DNA from 4 places in the Pseudoalteromonas sp. MMG022 genome. Region 4 is predicted to be linked to each of the others. Evidence: predicted binding sites of a transcription regulator. Region 4 holds the regulator's gene; each other region holds the start of a gene.
The links. Region 4 encodes sigma-54, which starts transcription at its own class of promoters, with help from an activator protein. Its sites were predicted from a motif close to GTTGGCACGNNNNTNGNNT; they were not measured.

Region 1: a site for sigma-54 is predicted at 2,369-2,387, ahead of L1070_RS11125 (P-II family nitrogen regulator). Genes of this name have one in related genera too.
Region 2: a site for sigma-54 is predicted at 3,293-3,311, ahead of L1070_RS04195 (flagellar hook-length control protein FliK). Genes of this name have one in related genera too.
Region 3: a site for sigma-54 is predicted at 5,125-5,143, ahead of L1070_RS03945 (flagellar basal body rod protein FlgF). Genes of this name have one in related genera too.

The regions. Positions count from the first base shown of each region.
Region 1 covers NZ_JAKFZQ010000010.1:83,049-89,311, forward strand. Annotated here, with positions in the region: gene L1070_RS11115 (DUF2797 domain-containing protein) at 1-458, opposite strand, end outside; gene L1070_RS11120 (carboxypeptidase) at 572-2,083, opposite strand; gene L1070_RS11125 (P-II family nitrogen regulator) at 2,430-2,768, shown strand; gene L1070_RS11130 (ammonium transporter) at 2,779-4,011, shown strand; gene mrcB (penicillin-binding protein 1B) at 4,156-6,263, shown strand, end outside.
Region 2 covers NZ_JAKFZQ010000003.1:211,697-217,959, reverse strand. Annotated here, with positions in the region: gene fliM (flagellar motor switch protein FliM) at 1-612, opposite strand, end outside; gene fliL (flagellar basal body-associated protein FliL) at 621-1,142, opposite strand; gene L1070_RS04195 (flagellar hook-length control protein FliK) at 1,200-3,236, opposite strand; gene fliJ (flagellar export protein FliJ) at 3,380-3,820, opposite strand; gene fliI (flagellar protein export ATPase FliI) at 3,820-5,151, opposite strand; gene fliH (flagellar assembly protein FliH) at 5,166-5,984, opposite strand; gene fliG (flagellar motor switch protein FliG) at 5,988-6,263, opposite strand, start outside.
Region 3 covers NZ_JAKFZQ010000003.1:162,009-168,271, reverse strand. Annotated here, with positions in the region: gene flgK (flagellar hook-associated protein FlgK) at 1-628, opposite strand, end outside; gene flgJ (flagellar assembly peptidoglycan hydrolase FlgJ) at 630-1,604, opposite strand; gene L1070_RS03960 (flagellar basal body P-ring protein FlgI) at 1,711-2,805, opposite strand; gene flgH (flagellar basal body L-ring protein FlgH) at 2,817-3,500, opposite strand; gene flgG (flagellar basal-body rod protein FlgG) at 3,516-4,304, opposite strand; gene L1070_RS03945 (flagellar basal body rod protein FlgF) at 4,323-5,087, opposite strand; gene flgE (flagellar hook protein FlgE) at 5,221-6,263, opposite strand, start outside.
Region 4 covers NZ_JAKFZQ010000004.1:104,014-110,276, forward strand. Annotated here, with positions in the region: gene rapZ (RNase adapter RapZ) at 1-544, opposite strand, end outside; gene ptsN (PTS IIA-like nitrogen regulatory protein PtsN) at 563-1,015, opposite strand; gene hpf (ribosome hibernation promoting factor) at 1,018-1,305, opposite strand; gene L1070_RS04925 (RNA polymerase factor sigma-54) at 1,333-2,850, opposite strand; gene lptB (LPS export ABC transporter ATP-binding protein) at 2,909-3,634, opposite strand; gene lptA (lipopolysaccharide transport periplasmic protein LptA) at 3,637-4,164, opposite strand; gene lptC (LPS export ABC transporter periplasmic protein LptC) at 4,154-4,708, opposite strand; gene L1070_RS04945 (KpsF/GutQ family sugar-phosphate isomerase) at 4,814-5,785, opposite strand; gene L1070_RS04950 (calcium/sodium antiporter) at 5,797-6,263, opposite strand, start outside.

The DNA.
Region 1 (6,263 bases), on a different contig from region 4:
ACTTCCACAAGACCTGATTGCAATCTGGTTTGGACTTTAAAAATAGGTAATGCCTGTGTGGCACCTTGATCTATCCAACGAGTAGGAATTTGGGTATGGCGTGTAATACCTACTTTTAGTCCTGACGTATTGGCAAGGTAAACATAGTGGGGGATCATACAATTTTCTTCGCCCCATTGCGGCTCGCGACAGGTGCCCTGATCAAAGTGGCACGTTTCAGGCTTCATAATACACATGTCGCAGCTTGCGAGCTTTTTCATGCATACAAAGCAATGGCCTTGCGAGTAACTTTTTTTGGTTTTCTTACCACAGTTGCAGCAGTAGATGTTGCCTGTGTGGGTCAGTGTTAGCTGTTTGCCAATATAGTCATTTAGATTGACTCGCTCATCGCCAATGGGAAGTTGATATTGAATTGGTTGAGTGAGCTGTGCTTTGAGCTTGCTTAAAGTGCCTTGCATCTTTACGCCCCTAAAGATGTTAAAAGGGCGATACTACCAAGCTGGTGAATAAGTCACAATGGTTAGACGAGTTTGTTAAAAAGAAGCGGGTAGCTTTTGCTACCCGCCAAATGTTATTTGTACTTCGCTGAGCGCGTTTGGCTCGTTAATGATTCAAGAATAAATTCTCGCAGGTCATCGTTTGAAGCTTTTAGATCTTCATGTCTAAGATACATCATATGACCAGAACGGTAGCCTTTGAAGCTTAAACGGTCACGCATTTTACCACTTGGGTCTAGCTGCCACATGGTGTACTTGGCGTCAAAATAGTTGGTTGCACCATCATAGTAACCCGCTTGAACCAATACGTTCAAATAAGGGTTTTCTGCCATAGCAGCACGCAGTTGTTCGCCGGTATGGTTATTAGTGCGATCCCACGGATGAACATTGGCCAGCATGTTGTATTGCACATCGGTTTTGTAGTTCAGCTCTTCACGAATATAGTGATTGATTGATGGTGTAAAGGCGTGCAACCAAGCGCTTAACTCAGGGAAGTAGTCTGGCGAGTCACCAGCGTCACGTTTGTCGATACCTAAATAACGAGAGTCTAAACGACCTAAAATGTAGCCTTGATCTCGCAGCAGTTCTTTCCAGAACGCATCATCGCTAACATCCAGATTGTTTTGTAATACAAATTGTTTTGACAGGCCGCTATACAGTGCCACACGTTCGGCAATGGATTGTTTATCTTGTTCTGAGATAAATGCGCCTTTTGCTAAGGCCGGTAAGTACTGATTTAAAGTGAAGGCTTCAACTTCTGACAATAACTCAAGTAAGTCTTTTTGTTGTAAGTGTGCTGGTAATACTTTGTGATGCCACGCAGTTGCTGCGAAATAAGGTAAACGGTTGGCGGCTTTCACAGGCCCATCTCGGTTGATACCAATATCCGTTGGAGAAACTAACACCACACCATTTAAGAACCACCAATGCGCTGACTGTAACTCTTTAGCAAGGCCTGATACTCGGGTGGTGCCATAACTTTCACCAATTAAAAATTTAGGTGATAGTGAGCGGCCATTACGGGTGACAAAGGTGTTGATCCAGCTGGCGAGATATTTAATATCAGCATTGACGCCAAAGAATTGCTTTTGTTGTTCTTCTTTGCTGGGCATTTTGCCATCTTTGTCAGGCAGCACGCGAGAGTACCCCGTGTTTACAGGATTCACAAACACAATATCTGCAACATCAAGTACAGAGTAAGGGTTGTCTTTCATGCCATAAGGCTGAACAGGATACCCTTCGTCATCGATTTTTAAAACGCGTGGGCCTGTATAGGCAATGTGCATCCAAACCGACGCAGAACCGGGTCCACCATTGAATGAAATAAGCAGTGGGCGTTTACTTAAATCGTCTACTTTGTCTTTTTTGTAGTAGTTGTAATACAAGGTAGCGGTGGGTTCACCCTGTTCATTCCAAACAGGCTGTGTGCCAGAGGCGACGCTGTAGTTTATACGCTCACCATTAATGGTCGCTTTGTGGTTGGTAACAACTTTACTATCAATATCAATCTTACGTTGGTGCTCAGCTGCGTTGCTACCAAAGCTTATTACTATGGTGCACACAACCAACAATTTGGTTAAGTTCATACATTTCCCCGAACGATAATTTATTCCCATTAAAATTGCTTTTGTTCCAGTTTTCAAAGGGTATGAGTCGAATGCCCCCAATGGTGGGACGACTGGTGAACCCCGAGTGAAACTGTAAGTGCATTATGCATAGTCAGCAAATCGCTGACGAGCCCATAACAGCTACATTTTTACATTTGCACCAGTAATGAGCATGACGCGCAATATTGCACCCAATTGGTGCGAAATTATACAGAAATCGCCGATGGTAATCATCTAATTATTTGAAATTATTCATTTTAACTTTGTGGCACGAAGGTTGGATTAGCTAAGTAATCAGGATAAACCTGTCCTAAGGGGACCAACAATGAAAATGATAAGTGCAATAATAAAACCATTTAAATTGGATGAAGTTCGCGAAGCGCTAGCTGATTTGGGCGTAGAGGGTATGACAGTCGTAGATGTAAAAGGTTTTGGCCGCCAACGAGGTCATACAGAACTGTATCGTGGCGCTGAATATCAAGTCGATTTTATTCCAAAAATAAAGCTAGAAATAGCAACTCGCAGTGAAAACACACAGCGTGTGGTAGATACACTGACTAAAGCTGCCAGCACCGGTAAAATTGGTGACGGTAAAATATTTGTATATGACTTAGACCAAATCGTGCGGATCCGTACCGGCGAGTTAGACGAAGACGCTATTTGAGAGGCCGAAGATGGAAAACGCAATCATAGAACTAAAATTCTCTTTGAATACATTTTACTTTTTAATTTCTGGTGTGTTGGTGATGTGGATGGCAGCAGGTTTTGCCATGCTAGAAGCGGGTTTAGTCCGCTCAAAAAATACCACAGAGATACTCACTAAAAACATTACGCTTTATGCCATCGCTTGTACCATGTTTTTACTCGTAGGGTACAACATCATGTATGTTGGCAACACTGAAGGTGGGATAGTACCAAGCTTTGGTGCGTTGATTGGTGAAGCGTCTGCGGATGCGGATCATGCCTTAGAATCTGACTTTTTCTTCCAAGTAGTATTCGTCGCTACAGCAATGTCGATAGTTTCTGGTGCCGTAGCTGAGCGTATGAAGTTGTGGGCATTTTTAGCATTTACTGTGGTGTTAACTGGGTTTATTTATCCTATTGAGGGGTTTTGGACGTGGGGCGGTGGCTTCTTATCTAAGCTTGGCTTTGTAGATTTTGCAGGCTCTGCGATTGTGCATGGTGCTGGTGCAGCGGCAGCGTTAGCCGGTGTACTATTACTGGGTGCTCGTAAAGGTAAATATGGGAAGAACGGGGAGATTTATCCTATTCCTGGTTCTAACATGCCGTTGGCAACATTAGGTACATTTATTCTATGGATGGGGTGGTTTGGCTTTAATGGTGGCTCGCAATTGTTCTTGGCAGATAAAGCAAATGCCGTTGCTGTGAGTCAAATTTTACTTAACACTAATGCTGCTGCAGCAACGGGGGCGATAGCTGCACTACTTGTGTGTAAAGCGTTGTGGGGTAAAGCTGATTTAACTATGGTACTCAATGGTGCACTGGCAGGTCTTGTGGTAATCACTGCGGAACCTGCATCTCCAACACCTTTATTAGCGTGTCTATTAGGTGCCTTGGGTGGCTCATTGGTCGTGTTTAGTATCGTATTTTTAGACAAAGCTAAAATTGATGACCCAGTAGGTGCGATTTCTGTTCACGGTACATGTGGCATGTTAGGTGTGATGTTGGTGCCATTGTCAAACGGCGATGCAACGTTTGTGAATCAGTTTATCGGCTTGGTATGTATTCTCGGGTTTGTATTTATTGTGTCTTACTTGGTATGGGCTCTGTTGAAAAATACCATGGGGATCCGTGTTGGCGAGGAAGAAGAAATTAACGGTATGGATCAGCATGATTGTGGCATTGATGCGTACCCAGAATTTGTCTCTGTGCGTGGCAATAGTTAATTCATCGAAATCACGTCGACCGTTATCACGTCGACCGTTATCACGTCGAACGGACCCATTGTGGTCCGTTCGCTCTTTCAGGCTTGGTTAATCTAGGGTACTCTATGCTCTGGCATATTTAATTTTGAAGTTTATATAAGTGGTATGGTAGATAAAAAGAATAACAACGCAACGAAGACAAACACTAAATCCACACGTACCACATCTAAATCCACACGCGCAAAAAACACTAGGGGCAAAGCGAAAAAAGCACCGCCGAGCTCGACATTGGGTCGCTTTAGGCAACGCACGTTGGCAACCTGTTGGCGCTTATTATGGAAAGGTACGCTGGCCATAGTAGTGTTAGTCAGCTTTTATATTATTTATCTAGATTCAAAAATTACCCGACAGTTTGAAGGCAGCAAATGGCAACTGCCTGTTCAAGTATATGCTCGCGCTATGAACTTCTATCCTGAACAATTTTTGTCTGAACAGGAGGTGATCTGGGAGCTAAAGCGCTTAAATTATTCGCAAGTTAACCATCTTAGCCGTACAGGTCAGTACATAATTCAAGGGCGGACGATAAAAATCTACCGCCGTGCATTTGAATTTTACAATGGTGTTGAAGAAGGTCAGATCTTTACCCTTAATTTTGCAGGAAAACGCCTTGCCAGTATTGTTGATAAAGGTGGGCGACGTATTGAGCTGGCACGTTTAGAGCCAGTTCAAATAGCGCGTATTGGTAATGAATCAAAACAGGATAGAGAGTTTCTACCGCTCGAAAAATTCCCAAATATTCTTAAACAGGCGTTGTTAGTGGTGGAAGACCGTGAGTTTTACGACCACCATGGTGTTTCTGCATGGTCTATTCTACGAGCGTTGTATACCAATCTAAAAGCTGGGCGTACGGTACAAGGCGGAAGTACGTTGACCCAGCAATTGGCAAAAAATTTCTATTTAAGTCGTGAACGTTCTCTAGTACGAAAAGTGAACGAAGCATTTATTGCTTTAATATTGGACTATCGATATAGCAAAGACGAAATTTTAGAAGCTTATCTCAACGAAGTGTTTATGGGGCAGGCTTATAATCAAGGGGTTCATGGCATGGGACTGGCGGCTGAGTTTTATTTTGCCAAGCCAGTGGATGAATTGGAGTTTGATCAGATTGCTATGCTGGTGGCCATCGTTAAAGGGCCTTCATATTACAATCCCAGACGCTACCCTGAGCGTGTTCGCGAGCGCCGTGATTTGGTGCTACGCCTACTTGCAGAACAAGGCTATATTTCAACCAATGAACTACGTCAGGCTTTGGTGCGGCCGATAAAAATTCAGCCTTTGGACAAAAGCCGTCAACAGAGCTACCCAGGCTATCTAGAGTTGGTCGACAGAGAGCTTAAAACTTTGCTAACCAATCAAGAAATAATCAATGCGGGCGTGCGTATCTTCACTTACTTTGATCTACAAAAACAAGCTGCTATGGAAAATGCGGTGGAGCGAGGTCTACCGTATCTCGAAAGGCGATTTGATACGTCAAAGCTAGAAACAGCAATGATTTCAGTCAACGTTGAGAAGGGAGGGGTGTCGGCACTGGTTGCAGGGCGAGATATGCGCTTTAGCGGTTTCAACCGTGTGCTGGATACAAAGCGTAACATTGGCTCTTTGGTGAAACCTGCGGTGTACTTAACGGCATTAGAACAGCCGACATACAACCTAGGAACCTTAGTGGAAGATGGGCCTTTGCAAGTGACCGATGAATCGGGAGATGTGTGGCGTCCAGAAAACTTTGACCGAAAATACCGTGGTACATTACCTCTGTATCAAGCGTTTAGTAATAGCATTAATATCCCTGCGGTTAACTTAGGGCTTGATTTAGGCGTACATAATGTCGCATCGACGTTGCAAAAACTAGGTGTGGCAGAGCGGATTAACCAATACCCCTCTTTATTACTTGGAGCGCTAGAGCTGTCTAGCTATGACGTGGCGCAAATGTATACGACCTTGGCTGCCAACGGGCAGTACCGACAGTTAACGACCATTTCAGCCATGACTAACGCCACCGGAAAGGTTTTGTACGAGCATGATGTATTTAGCCGCGAGCGCTTTACACCCGAGGCGAGCTATATGACGAAGTTTGGCCTTAAAAAGGTCACCAAAGAGGGCACCGCAAAGCGTCTTAATCAGCATTTCCCTTCGATTCAATTAGCGGGTAAAACGGGTACTAGTAATGACTTGCGAGATAGCTGGTTTGCAGGTTTTGACCACAACACGGTCAC
Region 2 (6,263 bases), on a different contig from region 4:
ATGGAAAGAGCTGATTACCACAACCTCTGTAGGACTCACGATATTTGCCATCGCTGGGTTAACCTCAGAGTCAAGGTACTCAAACGAAACATCCATCACGGGAGCCCAAGCCTCTTTATAATCTTCGAAGATTATTTTTAACAGCATTTGCACTATTCGGCGTTCGGTAGGCGTAAATTCGCGACCTTCAATTTTTGCATGATAGCGACCATCCCCACCAAAGAAGTTATCTACCAGAATGAACACTAGGCGCGCTTCCATGGTGATCAGGCCAGTTCCCTTTAACGGTCTAAAGCGCACCATATTTAAGCTAGTTGGAACAAATAAGGTATGAATATACTCACCAAACTTTAGCATTTGTACGCCATTAATTGATACTTCGGCTGTGCGACGCATCATATTGAACAGGCTAATGCGCATATGGCGAGCAAAGCGTTCGTTAACAATTTCAAGGGTCGGCATACGACCACGAACAATGCGGTCCTGTGATGAAAAGTCATACTGTAACGCCGTTGACTCCCCGTCATCACCTTCGCTTATTTCTTCCTCTTCGACATCATCAACACCATGAAGTAGCGCATCAATTTCGTCTTGGGATAATAAATCACTCACTTAAGACCTCACTGCATTACAAAGCCGGTGAATAGTACACGTTCAATGACTTTACTGCCCTCAACCCCTTCCATTGCTTCTTGTACTTTGTCCACTGCTGACAAACGTAATGATTCTTTCCCTGCACTTGTACTTAGTTCATCCGCTGTCGTTGTCGAAAAGACGCTCAACAACGTGCCTTCTATCAAAGGAATATGCTTCTTAGCAATTTCTTCGTTGATATCTCCACGCACCAGTAACTGCACTTTAATTTGCACAATGCGGTCTCTACTTGCCCCTGGCACGTTAAATACAAATGGCCTTGGCATAGCGACATAAAGCGCGCTACCTGTTTTTGCCGACGATGAACTGGCTGTCACTTGCTGGGCTGTTTCTTCTTCTGCCAACGTCTCAACTGGCGCATCTTCCGAAGAGGTCAGAAACCAAATACCAGCTGCAACCAATACCACTACTGCAACGGCCGCAATGATGATAATCTTTTTCTTATTGCCACCCGCTTCTTCTATTTCTAAGTCGGTATCTTCTGCCATTGTTAATCCTTATAAAAGCCAATTAGCTCACGGTCTATTTCTATATAATAGCAGTAGTTAGGCGTAATAATCTATTGAAGAACCATCGTTTAGAGCACCGTTTGCACGTGATGTCATGTTTTCATCCTGCTCGGATTGTTCTGCTGACGTTGAATGTGCTTGGCCCTGCTCATTTGAACCCAACATTTGTTCCTGCTGCCCTTCACCGCCTTGCTCAATATTACTTTGCCCCAACTCAATGCCTTGTTCAGCTAACATTTCTCTGAGTTTTGGCATAGATTGCTCAAGCAAGTCTTTCGCTTGCTGATTTTGTACCACAAAGTTTACCTGTGCTTGCTCTGCATCAGTACGTATTCTGATCTGCATACTACCAAGCTCACGTGGGTCAAGTCTGATTTCAGCTTCTTGATTGTTAAGATTCAGCATCATTGACACTTTTTCTTGCAAAATTTTTGCAGCATCATTACGAGCAATATTTACCGCTTGTAGCATTTGCGCATCAACTTGTACTTTGTGAGAGGTAGCGTTGAGCTGTTGCGTTTGTGTGCTCTGAGGCGCAGCATCCAACTGTTCAAAATACTGGGCTAGTTCGCTAAATTGCGAAGATAGCGGGTTGGTCTGAGCAGGTGTTACAATCGCTTTAAAGAGCTGTTCAACCTGAGGGGTTGGCATCACTTGAGCCAACTGTACCGCGCTCAATGCTTCTCGCTTAATGTCAGAATTAAAATTTCCTCCATCAACTGAGTTCATGGCCTTGAGCGACTCTTTCATGTCTTGCTTTATCATATCTTTATCGACTTTGGTACTGTTGTAAGAGTAACTTTGCTTATTTGCCATGGCAGCACTCGCAGCAACCGTAACTTCGCTACGAACTGCTTGTTTCGTCACCGCCATCAGGCCTTCGTCAAGCTCTTTTAATTGCTGTAACGCTTGTTCAACTAGCGGGGATGCTTTGCCTTGATTACTAAGTTGCTGTAGCCCCTGCTGTAGGGCGCTTCTTTCTTTAGGTGACAATAGTGCTAATTGCTGCTCTAGTGTTGCTTTAAGCTCTGCTGGAACTTGAATTTCTCGACCGCTACCGTCTTGAGTAACTTTGGCACCGATTTGCTTAGCTATATCACTGACCTCTTGCGCTAATTCACTTTTCTTAAGGTTTGGAGTGTTTTGTTTGTGCTCAGCCAAGCTAGTGTGTTCTTGCACCGTTGTTGGCATTATTTTAGTCGTAGTACTTTGCTCTTTTAGCTGTGCAGTGACTTGCTCTACATCATCGGTCGCCTCTATGTGCTCTTGTAACAACGGTTTTTCTGGTTTCACAGCAGGCTCACTGACTTTTTCTTGCCCATCAGTTAAGCTCTGTTTTTGTGATGCTAATTCACCAGTTGGGTTTTGCTTCGCTTTTGATTCTGCCAGCTCAGAAAGAGTGCTTCCTTTACCTTCAGTGGATTGAGAGCTGCCTTGATGCTCAGCACTTTTCTCACCTTCGGACATTACTCGAAACCCAGGGGGAATAACAATTTTATCAACAGGTTCTTCAGCTAACTGAGGTTTAACGTCAGGTTTGCTGATTTGTAGCCCTGACTTCAACGCATCATTCGTTGTTTTTGCAGTCAACTGTGCTTGCGCGTCGGGCTTCTCAGCCTGATATTGAGTCACAGCTGTTTTTTGCTGATTGGCAGCATTTATTTGAGCAAGGAGATCATCAGCTGAACGCTGGTTTTTCTGGTTATTTGCTTGCTCAGAGTCAGCAAGCACATTCACTGCTCTATCAGTTTCCGATGATTCAGATACCACCTCTCCATCATGCTCGCCATCGTCAGTTTGATCTGTATCTAATTCATTTTCTGATAGGGGCTTAGCTCCCGTTTTATGCTCGGTCTCTACCTGCTGCTCATCATGCGTAATGGCTGAGCTGTCTGTCTCTTTACTGGTGTCAGAATTGCCACCGTGTTGCCTGGTATCGGCATCGCGCAACTGTGTGAAAGTTGCCAAAAAGCTCAGCTCTTCACTCGCGCTATCTTCTTGAGTATTCGTATATTCCGCAGCACCAGCATCCACGCTAGTTTTAACTGAGTTATTAATAGTTACATTAAGCATATTTTTACCTGCCAAAGCGGCAATTAACAGCCGCGGATACATCACTATAAGTTTAAAAGCAAAACTCAGGCCACTTTTATTTTTGTGAGGACATCGCGCTCAGTTGGGCAGCTTTGCCATCACTAAGACTCACTATTTCTAGCTTAGGCCCTACGGCGCATAAATTGATTGGTAGCAAATTCATCCAACATTTTCTGCTCTGCTTTGTCACGCTGTTTTTGCAGCTGTAGTTGCTTTTTCTCAATGAGTTTTTCGATTGCTTTCGCCTTAACTTGCTGCGCCAACCACAGTTTTTTTCGCTGTTCTACAACTTGCTTGGCTGTATTAACTGTTTTGGCCTGCTGCTGCATTGCATCTTCTATTTTTTTTATAAAAGCTTGATATTGAATGAGACCACTGCTGGTTAAGCCTTGTTTAGCTTTGAGGTGGAGCTGTTGACTGTATTCGAGACGAAAATCATTCAAACCAGCAAGCTTTTGCTGGTTATCGTTTAGGTGATGTTGAGCCTGCATATAGTTTACACGCAAAGACTCTTCTTTTTCGGACTCAAGCTTGTACAGTAAGTTAAGTTTATCTGCTGCCATTATTCTTGTCCCAATAACTTCGCAAGTTCTTGTAAGCACTGATCATAATTGAGTACTTCTTTCATACCTTGCTGTAAAAATGCATTCACTGTGGGCATCATATTGATGGCTTGATCGAGCATAGGATCACTGCCTTTTTGATACGCCCCAAGTGTGATCATATCCTTGTTCTGTTGATACATCGCATACACTTGCTTAAGCACTCGTGCCTGTTGCAAATGGCTATCGGAAACCACTTGCGGCATAACACGACTAATAGACTTTTCTATGTCAATCGCAGGGTAATGACCACTATCGGCTAAGTCCCGAGATAACACAATGTGCCCATCCAAGATAGCCCGCGCTGAGTCCGCTATCGGATCCTGCATATCATCACCTTCACTTAATACCGTGAAAAATGCGGTTATAGAACCTTGACCTTCACCGCCGTTACCCGCTCTTTCAACCAAAGCCGGTAGTTTTGCAAACACTGATGGTGGATAACCTTTCGTCGCGGGCGGTTCACCTACCGCTAACGCTATCTCACGCTGAGCCATGGCATAACGAGTAACAGAGTCTAAAAGTAACAATACGTTGAGCCCTTGATCGCGAAAATACTCCGCAATAGTGACCGCACTTTCACACCCTTTCAAACGCATTAGTGGCGAAGCATCGGCTGGTGCTGCTACAACAACTGCACGTTTACGTCCCTCAACACCCAATATTTCATCAATAAACTCTTTAACTTCCCGTCCACGCTCACCCACCAAACCAACAACAATGACATCGGCTTCGCTTCCACGAGTCATCATACCTAGCAAAACAGATTTACCCACACCACTTCCTGCAAACAAACCCATACGTTGACCTTGCCCAACAGTTATGATGGAGTTTATGGCTCGTACTCCCACGTCCATAGGCTGACTAATCGGCCGCCTTGCAAGCGGGTTTATCGAGTTTTGCGCAAATTTCAAAGTATGTTCAGCGTTGATGGGTCCCAATCCATCTAATGGCCTGCCTAGACCATCCACCACACGTCCAAGTAAGCTCATCCCCACGGGCAATCCGGTTTCTTTTAGTTGAGGTATTACGCGCGCACCAGGAAGTACACCTGAAATATGATCGTTAGGCATTAAATAAAGTGTATCATCGTTAAAGCCAACCACTTCAGCATCCACAAGGCCTCGGGTTGTTTCTATTTTGCAGTGGCTACCCACAGGCGCACTGAGCCCTTTTGCCTCGAGTGTTAACCCGACAACTCTGGTTAAACTACCTGCAACGGGCACAGCAAATTGATGTATATGTTTTTTATATTGTGATAAACGTTCAGCTAAAGGACTTTCAACACTCATGAGGTAGCCAAAAATTACGACTGGATACCACTACCATGCAAAAAATCGTCCAAGATTTCTTTGATTCTTGTTTTCAGCGTCATATCGATTGAAGATTGAGAAGTTTTAACCTCTACATCACCACGATGTAATGTAGGCTCAGGTAATAGATGCCAATGCTGTTGTGCAAGCTGTTCCTCACCATATGCCTCTTTTACCAGCTCTAAGTCATCTGGATGCAGATGAATTTTAACCGTTTGCTCCGAAATAGGTAACGCATCCATAGCCTTCTTCAAAGCCAGCAGTACGATGTTGGGATCCAGCTCTACTTCCCGGAAAATGACCGCTTGCGCCAATAAATTGGCAAGCTCTACAAGTTGCTTTTCGCAACGCTCATCAACCAGTCGCAACGGTTCATGTAGTTCATTGACAATAAGGGTTAAAGTTTGTAACTTTTCTTCTATAAGCGGTTTTGCATCATCATGTCCTTGCTGTTTACCAATCTCCACACCTTCTTTGTAACCCGCTTCTTTCCCCTCGGTTACACCTTTGTCAAAGCCATCAATATAACCTTGCTCATGGCCTTGTTTGATACCTTCATCGTAAGCGTCTTGACGAATTTGTTCTAATTCTTCCAAGGTCAATGTCGGAAACTCTGGCTCATCAGTGTCCGGCTCATCAGCGCTTTTATCTGGCTTTTGATAAACCTGCTCCAACGGTTTGCCAAAAGCAGTTGAGCGCCCCGAATACTTGCGAGGATCTTCTGTTACATCAGGGATTGGCCAATTTTTAAGAAGTTCATCTAGTGCTTCTCCTTCGACTGGCCGACCCTTATAAAACTTGGTGTTACTCATAAATTATAAGAACTCCTCACCACCGCCACCACCGAGCATGATTTCACCGGAATCAGCAAGACGACGAGCCGTTGATAGAATTTCTTTTTGAGCCGCTTCAACTTCACTGATCCGAACAGGTGGCATGGCTTCTAGATCATCTGCCAGCATTTCCGCAGCACGTTTTGACATGTTGCTGAGGATTTTCTCTTTCAGAGCATCATCTGTACCTTTTATTGCCTTCATCAGTACATCTTGTTGAACTTCACGCAAGATAGTTTGAATACCCCTATCATCAAC
Region 3 (6,263 bases), on a different contig from region 4:
AAGTTTCAATATCAACTAACCCAGATAAATCGCGAATCGCCTGATCTCGCTCATTTAAGACAGAAAGAGCGACAGTGCGGTCATCACTGGTATGCGTTGAGGCTACTTTATTATTTAGCTCACTGATTTTTTCGATCAAACTGTTCGCTTCATCTGTGTACAAACTAAGTTGCTCATTGACGACGCTCTTTTGGTCAAACACGATGTTCGATAAGCGATGCATTTGCTGAACGAGTCCCTCTGCCGAGTTCATGAATAAAGAACGAGACACAGTCGATGCAGGCTGGTTCATAGATTCTTGCAAGCTATTAAACATATTATTTATGCTTGTACTGAGGCTGTTTGACTCCTCAGCGAACAAGGTGTCTATGCGAGAAGACTCAGTTACAAATTGATCATAATAAGCTTTGTTTGAGGTATCACGGTTAAGTTGTTTAACCGCAAACTCATTGATCAACCTTACGGTTTCACCACGCCCAACCAAATTACCCACGGTTGTCGCATGCTCTGTGCGTTCGCGAATATAACCTTTCGTATTAAGGTTTGAGATGTTTCTACTGGTGGTTTGCAGTAACTCCGTGCTGGCACGAACGCCGCTGGTACCAATATGCATTAGATCGAATGACATCTTAGTTTACTCCTTGACGAATAAGCGATGTCAGCATTTGCTTAAACTCGCCACGCTGTAACACACTTTTAATTTTTTGCGCATAATTCGGATCTGTCGCGTACCCTGCTTGCTGCAACGCATCCAAGTACTGAGCTGGTTGTTTCACTTTCTTCAGTGCCTCTTCATAACGAGGGTTACTTTGTAAAAACTCGATGTAATCATTAATACTCTCTTTAACAGAATCATACGCTCTGAAGTTTGCTTGTTTTTGCACTGGCAAACCTTGTTCAAATTCCAAAGTCAACTTTCTGGCGCTTTCGCCCTGCCAGGACTTATCGGACTTGATGTTGAATAAATTAAAACTGCTAGAGCCATCTTGTTTGGCTATCACGTGCTTGCCCCAACCAGTTTCAAGCGCAGCTTGAGCGATCATAACCGCTGGATTTAGACCTATTTTTTGTGCAGCTTCTTTTGCATGGTCCCACATTGCGGTAATAAACGATGCGGGATCATCAAAGCTATCTTGTGGCGTGTCTTGCCCGGTTTTATTACTCTTTTCAACAGCATCTGTAGTCACACTCAATGGAGCTTGACCACTTGCGATTTTGTCACTTTGCAACTCAGCATTTGTACGTAATACAGAAGCAGGGGTATAGCCTTCACTATTTGGCGATAGTTGTTGCACTATCAAGTCTGCCAAACCAAGGCTGCCATTGCCTGAGAGCTCAATTGATAGTTGCTGGTCATGCATTTCTTCAAAGAACTTCACGCTGCTTGAATTAAATGGACTGTCTTTGTCTTCTAATACTTCGTTGGCTTTACGCATACTCTTTAGCAGCATCTGCGTAAAAATGGATTCAAACTGTTGGGCAGCCTTTTTTAACGCTTCATTCGATGCCTTTTGATCTGAAGCACTTTTTAAAGCATCCTGACGTAGAGAATCTAGGTTCCCCAAATCAAAAAAGTTCTGCTTGTCTAACTGATTGGTATTCATCTGCTCAACGACACAAAATAAAAATTCATAGTTAAACAAATGCAAAAAGCGAGCCAAAAAAAAGCCTCGATATTTCGAGGCTAACTGTTTGATTAAAAATAAAACTTTATATGACGACTAATTGACCATTAATTGCACCGGCTTCTTTAAGTGCTTCTAAAATCGCCATTAAGTCGCCAGGTGCAGCTCCAACCTGATTTATTGCCCGCACCAAATCATCGAGGCTCACACCTGGGTCAAAAACAAATGCTCTAGAATCGTCAGAATCGATATCGATGATGCTCTGCTGAGTAACAGCGGTTTCACCTTCAGACAACGCTTGGGGTTGAGACACATTTTGCTGCTCAGCAATGGTTACTGTTAATCCACCATGAGTGATCGCCGCTGGTTGTAGCTTGACATTTTTGCCTATCACTATGGTACCTGTGCGCGAGTTAACAATGATTTTGGCATTGGTGTCAGCAGGTTTGAACTCTAAGTTTTCCAAGGTCGATAAATAGGCTACACGCTGTGAAGGATCACGAGGTGCGATTACTCTTACAGATGCTGCATCCATAGGTTTAGCACTATTAGGGCCTACTAATTCATTAATCGTATCCGCTAAACGCTTGGCGGTTGTGAAATCTGGGCTATTTAGATTAAAAGTAATATGGTCACCTTGTGTAAAGGGACTCTTTACTGCGCGCTCTACCGTTGCGCCATTTGGTACTCTGCCAACCGTTGGGGTATTGATTACAACACGACTACCATCTAGACCTTCAGCGCCAAGGCCTCCGACTATCAAGCTACCTTGAGCAATGGCATATACATTACCATCAACACCTTTTAAGAAGGTTTGTAACAGTGTGCCACCGCGTAGGCTTCCTGCACTACCTATTGATGAAACTGTCACGTCAATTTGCTGGCCCGGTTTTACAAACGCTGGTAAGTCTGCGTGCACCGCCACCGCTGCGACATTCTTAATTTTCGGTTTTAGACTCGCAGGCATGGTGATACCAAAGCTGCTCAACATGGCTTTAAAACTTTGTTCTGTAAAACGGCTTTGTTCACCCGTACCAGGCAGACCAACAACCAAACCATAACCGACCAATTGGTTGGCCCTAACACCTTCGACCATGCTGACATCTTTTATACGCTCAGCATATGTGTCCTGAGCGAACAAACTGCCAAACAAAACGCATATTACAAGAAACAATCTCATCGTCTTTACCCCTAAAATGGCATTAATGTGCTCATGAAGAAGCGCGCCAACCACCCGGGACTTTGCGTTTCTTGCTGTTGACCTTTGCCTGAATACTGGATTCTGGCATTGGCGATACGATTCGACTCGACAGTGTTATCCGCTTTAACATCTGCGGCTCTAACTAAGCCTTCAAGGCGAATAAACTCTTCTCCAGTGTTAAGTGTTAACCACTTCTCACCACGGATCACTAAATTCCCGTTTGGCAATACGCGCATCACATTCACTGATATATTACCGAATAAGCTGTTAGATTGATTGGCTTGACTGTCACCCTGAAATGAAGACTCTGACTCCATTCCAAACTGAATGCTTTCTCTGCCAATATTCACTGCAGCCCCACCTAGCCCAATAATAGGGTCCAGCTCTATCTCTGATTCTTTATCCATTTGGCTGTTTGCCGCTTTTGACGCTTGCGTAGACTCTCGCAGCACAACCGTAATAATGTCACCGGTTCTCAATGCTTTTTTGTCAGAGTACAGATCATTGGCACGATGCTGATTAAACAAAGAGCCCGTTGCAACGATAGGCTCCGCATCCTGCTCAGGATACATAGGTGCATAATATGGGTCATCTCTTACCACATCACTATTTTGTGTTGATACACACCCTGAAAGTAAAGCAGTCGCTATAATAAATAAGCTAAGATCACGCATACAGCCCCCTAATGCTTATAACTGTTGATTGATGTAACTAAGCATTTCATCAACTGACTTAATTACTTTCGAGTTCATTTCATATACCCGTTGAGTTTCGATAAGGTTTACTAGCTCTTCGGTAACGTTTACGTTGGATGTCTCTAACGCACCTTGTACTATCGTACCTAACCCATCAACACCTGGATTGCCTTGTACAGGAGCACCACTTACCGCAGTCTCTGTATACAGGTTTTGCCCCATAGGCTCTAAACCAGACGGATTGATAAAATCACTTATCACTAATTGACCAATCACCACGTTCTCGGCTTGTCCGGAAATGGCTACCGAAACCTCTCCATCTTGAGACACCGTTATTGATTGCGCATCGTCGGGTACGTTCATTTCTGGCTGCACAGGAAAACCTGCCCCCGATGTTACAACACGACCTTCTTCATCCGTCGTAAACTGACCATTACGTGAATAGGCGGTTGTACCATCTGGCAATTGAATTTCGAAAAAGCCTGGGCCCTGTATCATCCAATCCAATGAATTTTCAGTGCTCAGTAGATTACCCTGAGAGAAATTCTTTTGGTTCGCGACAACCTTCGAACCGGCACCTAACATCAAACCTGAGGGTAACTCAGTATCTTGTGACGAGCGACCACCTGGTTGATTGATATTTTGATAAAGTAAATCTTCAAAAATAGCGCGGCTTTTTTTGTATCCAACCGTACTGGCGTTTGCAAGGTTGTTGGAAATAACGGCGATGTCTGTCTGCTGTGCATCTAAGCCTGTTTTACTGATCCATAATGCTGGGTTCATAATATCTACCTCACTTGGTTAGACTATACGCAACAGAGAAACATGGCGTTCATCCATCTCTTCTGCGGTTTTCATTAGTTTCATTTGCATTTCGAATTGGCGCTGATGGTTAATCAAATCAATCATTTCATGAACTGGATTAACATTAGAGCGCTCCAATGTGCCACTCATAACGCGTGCTGTGGGTGAAATATCACAAAACCCACATAACCCATTTACGAGGGCATCTTCTTTGGGGCGAAATAGACCATCATTGCCCTTTTCAAGCTGACTGTTGTCTGCATCAATGATTTTGAGTCGATCGACCACTTCCATAAAGTTGGCAGGAGCACCTTGCGGGCGCACTTGCACAGAGCCATCGTCGCTAAAAATCACCTTATCAATAGGGATAGGCAAAATAATTGGACCGCCCTCGCCAATAACTTGACGTCCGTGACTTGTGATTAATGCACCATCGGCACGAATGTTAAGGCTGCCCACTTTGGTATAAGCCTCATTACCCGCCTCATCAACCACACTAAGCCAAGACTCCTGCGTTACAGATATGTCTAGGTCACGTGCTGTTTCAACAATAGGCCCAGACACTAAGTTTGTGCCAGGCCTTTCCTGCATCGCGAAAACTCGCGTAGGTAACCCTTCACCAAACGCTTGCATAGAACGAGCTTGCGCAAAGTCGGCCTTGAAACCTATGGTATTGGCATTGGCAAGGTTGTTTGCTTTTACAGCGACACCACGTAAGTTTTGCTTAGCGCCTGACATAGCGATATAAAGCACTTTATCCATATCACTAACCCTATTGTTAAATTCATCTGGTTAGATAAAGCAATAATGGTGCCAACAAATAAATGACAGTTATTTTGAGAAATGAGCAGTAATAAAAAAGCCGCATGTAGCGGCCTTTTCAGTAGGTTTGATATTATCGGATCTGTAGGATGGCTTGTTGTAGTGTTGAATTCACTTCTAGCGCACGCGAGTTCGCCTGAAAATTACGCTGAGCGCTGATCAAATCCACCAGCTCATTTGTTAAGTTAACGTTTGACTGCTCAAGTGACGATGAACTGATACTGCCCAAGGTTCCTGACGCAGGCTCACCCGCAATAGGCTCACCTGATGTTAAACTTTTCTTCCAAGCAGTGTTACCAACAGGTGATAAGCCTTGTGAGTTGGAAAAACGTACCATTGCCACTTGGCCTAAGTAAGTTGAATCACCGTTACTATAGGCCGCGATGATCTTACCATCAGACCCAATGTCGATACTTGATAAACGACCAACTGTTGCACCATCCTGCTCAAGTGCCTTCACTTCAAAGCGGCTTGCATATTGTGTTGGCAGCTTGTTTGTCGTGTTCGCCTCGTCTCGCCAGTTCATCGTAACGTCATTTGGGAATGTCGCACCATTTGAAAGCATACCAGAGAGGTTAGCACCTGTTAGGGTTAACGGGTCAAACGTAGAGCCTGTATTGGCAGTACCGTCTGTTGTTGATGGTAAACCACTGGCATCAAAACCAAATGTTGTGATTGGTGTGCCTGCACCCGCTGTACCCGTATTATCAAATTGCGTACCATCCAATGTCCCAAACACCTCCCACGTATTGGCAGCGGACTTTCTGAAGAACAGCTGCATGACATGTGGTTCACCCAAAGAATCATATACCGTGGTCGACGTTGACGAGTTAAACGAAGCGCCTTCCGTTGGGTCAAATGGAATCGTTGGCACTTGTTCACGAGAGTCAACATTAAATGATGAGTAAATCGTTGACGTTGCGCGTGGAGAGCCCGAAGCATCCGGGATCTGTAACGCGGTAGAGGTACTTAGACTTACTGAGGTTGTGTCACCTGTTGATGCATCAACCGGGAAACCTTGTAAAAAGTTACCCTGCGCATCAACAATGAAATTATCACGGTTTAACTTAAACGCACCTGCGCGAGTAAAAGTGTAATCCTGAGAGCCAAATTCTT
Region 4 (6,263 bases):
CAAAAACAAAGTCAGCCTCTTTAGGTATGCCATGCTTAAACCCAAATGATTGAAATGTAACGATAAGTTGTTTATCTTTCTTACCTAAAATTCGCTCTCGAATGGTTTCTGCGAGTTGGTGAACACTCAAATCTGTGGTGTCTATCAGGACATCTGCACGAGTGGTGAGTACATCAAGTAGTTTTTTTTCTGCTTTTATTGCTAAATCTAAGGGCAGATCATGTATTGATAGCGGATGCAGGCGGCGAGTTTCGGAAAAGCGTCTGATGAGTGTATTGTCGTCACTATCAAGGTAAAACAACATTGGGTTTGCAAAACCCGGTAAGTACTCAAGTATATCATTAAAGTCTTGTTGCTCTTTTGGCAGGTTGCGTACATCAATACTGACGGCTATTTTATCGTAATTGTCAGATACGCTGCGCACTAGTGAGGGCAGTAGATTAACAGGAATGTTATCAACACAGTAATACCCCAAATCTTCGAGTACACGTAAGGCAACGGATTTTCCAGAACCGGAACGACCGCTAATGATGATTAGTTCCATTATGCTCCCTTTGGTAACCTAGTCTGCTGAAGCAATAATGGCATAAAGTTCCTCATCATTGCCAGCATTGCGCAGTTGTTTACAGAATTCTTTATTATTTAGCTTTTCGGCAATGGCTGCAAGGGTTTTCAAGTGCTGTTGATTATCACCATCTGGGACTATCAGTGCGAGAAATATATCGACGGGACGGTTATCAATGGCATCGAAAGGGATTCCTTGCTGATTTACGAGTAACATAGCGGTAACTTCGTCGATACCCTCGATTCGGCCATGAGGGATTGCGATGCCCTTACCAATACCAGTACTCCCCAATTTTTCTCGGCTCATCAATGCATTTAGTATGTCATGTTGGCTTAGCTCTGGGAGTTGTTCATGCGCTAACTCACTGATGTATTCGAGAACCCGTTTTTTGCTATTAAAAAGGACCGCAGCTTTACTGCAGTCCTTATTGATAAGTGAGCTTAATTTCATGATTAGTGTCGAGTAAGCTTCTCTTTGTGTTTAATTACTTGGCGATCTAACTTATCGATAAGGCCATCGATCGCAGCATACATATCTTGATGTTCCGTTGATGCAAATAACTCTCCACCATTGACGTGTAAAGTGGCTTCGGCCTTTTGGACCAGCTTTTCAACATCTAAGATCACATGTACATTGTTGATGTGATCAAAATGCCTTTCCAGCTTCGCAAACTTGTTGGTTACATAGTCTCTTAATGAATCAGTGATTTCTACATGACGACCAGTTAAATTTAGTTGCATAAGCATTTTCCTTCTTTGGTATTACGTCTAAATCAAGCTCTTACGCTGATTGGACGGTGGAATGGCTAACGACTCCCGATATTTGGCTATGGTGCGTCGGGCCACCTTTATTCCTTGCTCTGCTAGGATATCTGCTATTTTACTATCGCTTAATGGTTTCGCGGTATTTTCTGCAGCTACTAGCTTTTTGATAAGTGCTCGAATCGCAGTGGATGAACACTCTCCTCCGTTTTCTGTACTCACATGGCTTGAGAAGAAGTATTTCAACTCAAAAATGCCCCTAGGTGTATGCATATACTTTTGAGTCGTAACTCGAGAGATGGTTGACTCGTGCATCTCTACCATTTCAGCTACATCATTTAACACCATAGGCCGCATTGCTTCAGGGCCATGTTCAAAGAATGCCTGTTGTTGTTGCACAATGCAATTAGTAACTTTCATTAAAGTTTCATTTCTGCTTTCTAAGCTTTTAATGAACCATTTAGCTTCTTGAAGATGTGAGCGTATAAACTGACTGTCTGTGCTGGATTTCACTGAGCGTGACATTGCCGCGTAGTGATCATTCACTCTGATTTTTGGCATACAATCGGGATTTAACTCAACAACCCAGCGACCTTTGACTTTTTTAACTGATACATCTGGGATTACATATTCTGACTCTTCCCGAATAATACTCGCTGCGGGTTTTGGATTGAGCGAATGAATCAACGTCATAATTTCTTTGAGCTCAGTTTCCTTGAGCTTGGTCTTTTTCATCAAGGTGCGATAATCTCGGCTCGCTAAAAGATCAATGTGCTCGTTGAGTATCATTTTGGTTTCTTGGAGCCAAGGTGTTGTTTTTGGGTCAAATTGGTTTAACTGAATGCAGAGACACTCTTGCAAACTGCGTGCACCAATACCGACTGGGTCGAACAATTGAATACGCTTTAGTACTGCTTCTACTTCATCAAGTTCAATAAGCTCTTCAGTATTGCCGTCATTAAGGCTCTCTAGAATATCTTCGGTGCTCAGTGTCAGAGTACCGTTATCATCAATTGCCTCTACGATTGCGACAGCGATGCCATGATCCGTTGGACTAAAAGGAGTGAGCTCAAGTTGCCACATTAAGTATTCATGAAGGGTTTCAGTGGTTTCGCCTTGATAAACGGTTTCGTCTTCAGGCATAGGGCCGCTGCTGGCTGCAGGGGCGGCACTCATGTACTCATCCCAAGTAACATCCATGGCCAATTCATCGCTGACGGTATCTTTGCTCAGCGCCGCATCAGAGTCCATTTCATAGTCGCTAACGGCCTCTGCTTCATAGGTGTCCTGATCTTGGCTTGCATCGTCCTGGCTATTATCTTTACCATTTTTTTCTTGAGCATCACTATCAAGCTCAGAATCGGAATCAGACTCTTCTATTTCAAGAAGGGGGTTGCTATCCAGCGCTTCTTGAATTTCTTGTTGTAGATCCAGCGTACTCAATTGCAGCAAACGAATGGCCTGCTGTAATTGCGGTGTCATGGTAAGTTGCTGCCCCATGCGCAGCTGTAACGATTGCCTCATGTACCTTTAACAATCCTTCTTATTCTCTATTTTATTGTTGTGACCAAGCGTATATTAACTATAGCCTGAATTGTTCACCAAGGTAGACATCTCTTACTGTTTGATCCGCCAAAACATGTTCAGGCGTCCCAGATGCGATCAGTTCACCATGTGATACTATGTAGGCTTTTTCACATACATCAAGGGTTTCTCGAACATTGTGATCGGTAATAAGTACACCGATACCTCTATTTTTTAAATGTTCGATTATTTTCTTTATATCTAACACTGAAATGGGATCAACACCAGCAAAAGGCTCATCTAGGAGGATAAATTTTGGATTTGCGGCTAAAGCGCGAGCAATTTCAACACGACGGCGCTCACCTCCAGATAAAGCCATACCTAAACTGTCACGAATATGCTGGATGTTGAACTCATCCAATAACTCGTTTAAAACCTGCTCTCGGGCTTCTTTGTTTAGTGAGTTCCTCGTTTCTAGAATTGCCATCAAGTTTTGGTACACTGTTAGCTTTCTAAAAATAGATGATTCCTGCGGTAAATAACCTATACCAAGGCGGGCTCGGTTATGCATAGGCAATAGCGTAATATCATGATCGTTAATACAAACCGTGCCATGGTCACTTGGAACAAGGCCAACAATCATGTAAAAGCTCGTTGTTTTTCCAGCACCATTTGGACCGAGTAAACCGACTATGCTACCCGCTTCTACGCTTAGGCTAACGTTTTTGACAACTTGTCTGCCCTTGTAGCTCTTTGCCAGAGCCGTTGCGGTCAATACGCTCATAATTACTTACCTTGGTCTGGTTTTTTTGATTTCTTCTCAGGTACAAGAATGGTGTGTACTCGAGCGTTATCCTGTTCACCTCGCTCAGCACTGATCAGTTGTTTGTCCATGTCGTAGGTGATTGACTGAGCTTGAATAATCTGTCCAGACTGGTTGATAGAGGCATTGCCTTTGATGACCAAAGTACGATTAGCAACATCATAACGGATTTCCAGCGCGCTGGCGGTAAGTTCAGTTCCATCTAGCTGCTTTTCAATAAAGCGAGCAGGGTTGCCCGTTGCTACGAGGAGTTGTTTATTATCGCCTAATTCTTCTCGGCGATGAACTTCTAATCTGTCGGCATTGATTTTACGGTTGCCATGAATGATTTCGACATTCTGTTCAAATATGCCAATATTGGTTTTTAGCATGGCTTGTTGCTTACCCGCTTTGATGGAAACCTCACTGGTCGTCTTATTTTGCTGCGCGTTAACGCTGTGGCATAGGAGCAACCCAAGCAAGGTTACAGTAAATAATAATTTATTGGTCATAATAAATAGTTCGAGTATGGTTTATTAATTCAATTATATCGGTGTTTAAATCGGCATAGAGACCTTTGCCTGTAATCTTTAAACTCGGTCCAGTAATTTCAACTGGTCGTTCCGACTGCATTAGTCGCTCATTTATTTCAACGCGTATATTGTCTGCTTTAATCAACGAGATCATCGCACCCGTCGTAAGATTTTGAGCTTCTACATTTCCTTCTAACATCAGCGTATTATTTTCATACAAAGTGGCCTCTTGGGAAGAAATCAGCCAGCTTTGTGAGCCGTTATACAAGTTAAATACCGGCGCAGTAAAGTGGCTAAATCCAAGTTCTTGATATAGCTCCATTTTAACAGCCGTGACCGTGTAAGTTCTGACGCCAGCCTCATTATATGAGGTTTGTTGTAACTCAGTTGCGATATAATCTGGTTTCGCAATTATGTCACTCTGTTTACTCGTTTTTGGGGTTTCCTGTGTTAGATAGGGGTACCAAAGCCAAGTCATTGATATGACAAAAATAATAAGCAAAATGGCTCGACTGCTACTCATTACAAGTTTCCAAAACGTGGTCGCAGCGTTACGCTGTACCTCAAACTAAAATGCGTTTGATGAATAAATAATGAATGACACTCTGTTGTCACAGATATCTCCATGTTAAAGCACCCCTGCGCGAAGCAAATCTTGAGTGTTGAGTGCGCCAATAGGGCGGTTATAGTCATCTATGACAACCAAGCCATTGATTCGTTTAGTTTCCATGATATTTAAAGCCTCTGCGGCTAGCATATCAGCTTTTGCTGTTGTGCAGTTCACCGTCATTGCTTTGTGAATCGGTGTGTGGTGTAAATCAACCCGTTGCTCGATAATACGTCGCAAATCTCCATCAGTGAAAATACCAATTAGTTCATTGTGCTCATTTACAACGGTGGTCATACCGAGCCCTTTTGCTGACATTTCAAAAAGCGCATCTTTAATCGTACTTGTATATGAAACAATCGGGACTTGTTCATCTTTGTGCATGATTTCATTTAACGTCAGCAATAAACGTTTGCCCAAAGAGCCACCTGGATGTGACAGTGCAAAATCATCGGCGGTAAAGCCCTTCGCTTCGAGTAACGCAACGGCCAGTGCATCACCCATAACAAGCGTTGCAGTGGTGCTGGCTGTTGGTGCTAGACCAAGTGGGCAAGCTTCTTTTGAAATGGCAATATTGAGGTGAATGTCAGATAGTTTTGCCATTGAAGAAAGAGGGTTACCCGTCATCGTAATTATTTTTGCACCAATACGTTTTATCACGGGAATAATATTCAAAACTTCACTTGTTTCACCTGAGTTTGAGATCAACAATACAACATCCTGTTTGGTGATCATACCCAAGTCGCCGTGGCTTGCTTCTCCTGGGTGAACAAAAAATGCCGGCGTGCCTGTACTTGCAAATGTTGCAGCGATTTTGTTACCAATGTGTCCCGACTTTCCCATACCGATAACAATAGTGCGGCCCTGACAATCAAAAATAGCCTGACAGGCGCTTGCAAAGTGCGTGTCAATATACTGGCCAATTTCGGTGATGGCTTGCTGTTCTATCTCAATAACTCGCTGAGCGGTATCAATAAACTGCTTCGATAACATGAAAGTGGATCCTAGGTAATTATGTAGTACATATAGCCAATAAACGCTGCGAGTAAAAGGCCACCTTCAAAGCGGTTAATGCGACGCGTTCCAGTAAAACTCAGACTCATGAAAACCAATGCTAAAGTTGCACCTAACATGATGTAAATATCGCGGTTGGCGATATTGCTATCAATGTTCGCGGGATTAATAATGCCAGCAATAGACAGCACGGCCAATATATTGAATATATTAGAGCCAATAATATTACCAAGTGCAAGGTCATCTTCTTGCTTTAAAACACCAGCTACGCAGGCTGCGAGCTCAGGTAAACTTGTGCCTATGGCGATAATTGTGAGACCGATCAGCAGGTCACTCATGCCAAAATATTTTGCAATATCAACCGCAGCATCAACTAAATATCCAGAGCTGACAGGGAGCAATACCATGCCGACGATTAGCCATAGTAAGGCTTTGCTTGTCGGTACGTCATTAGGCA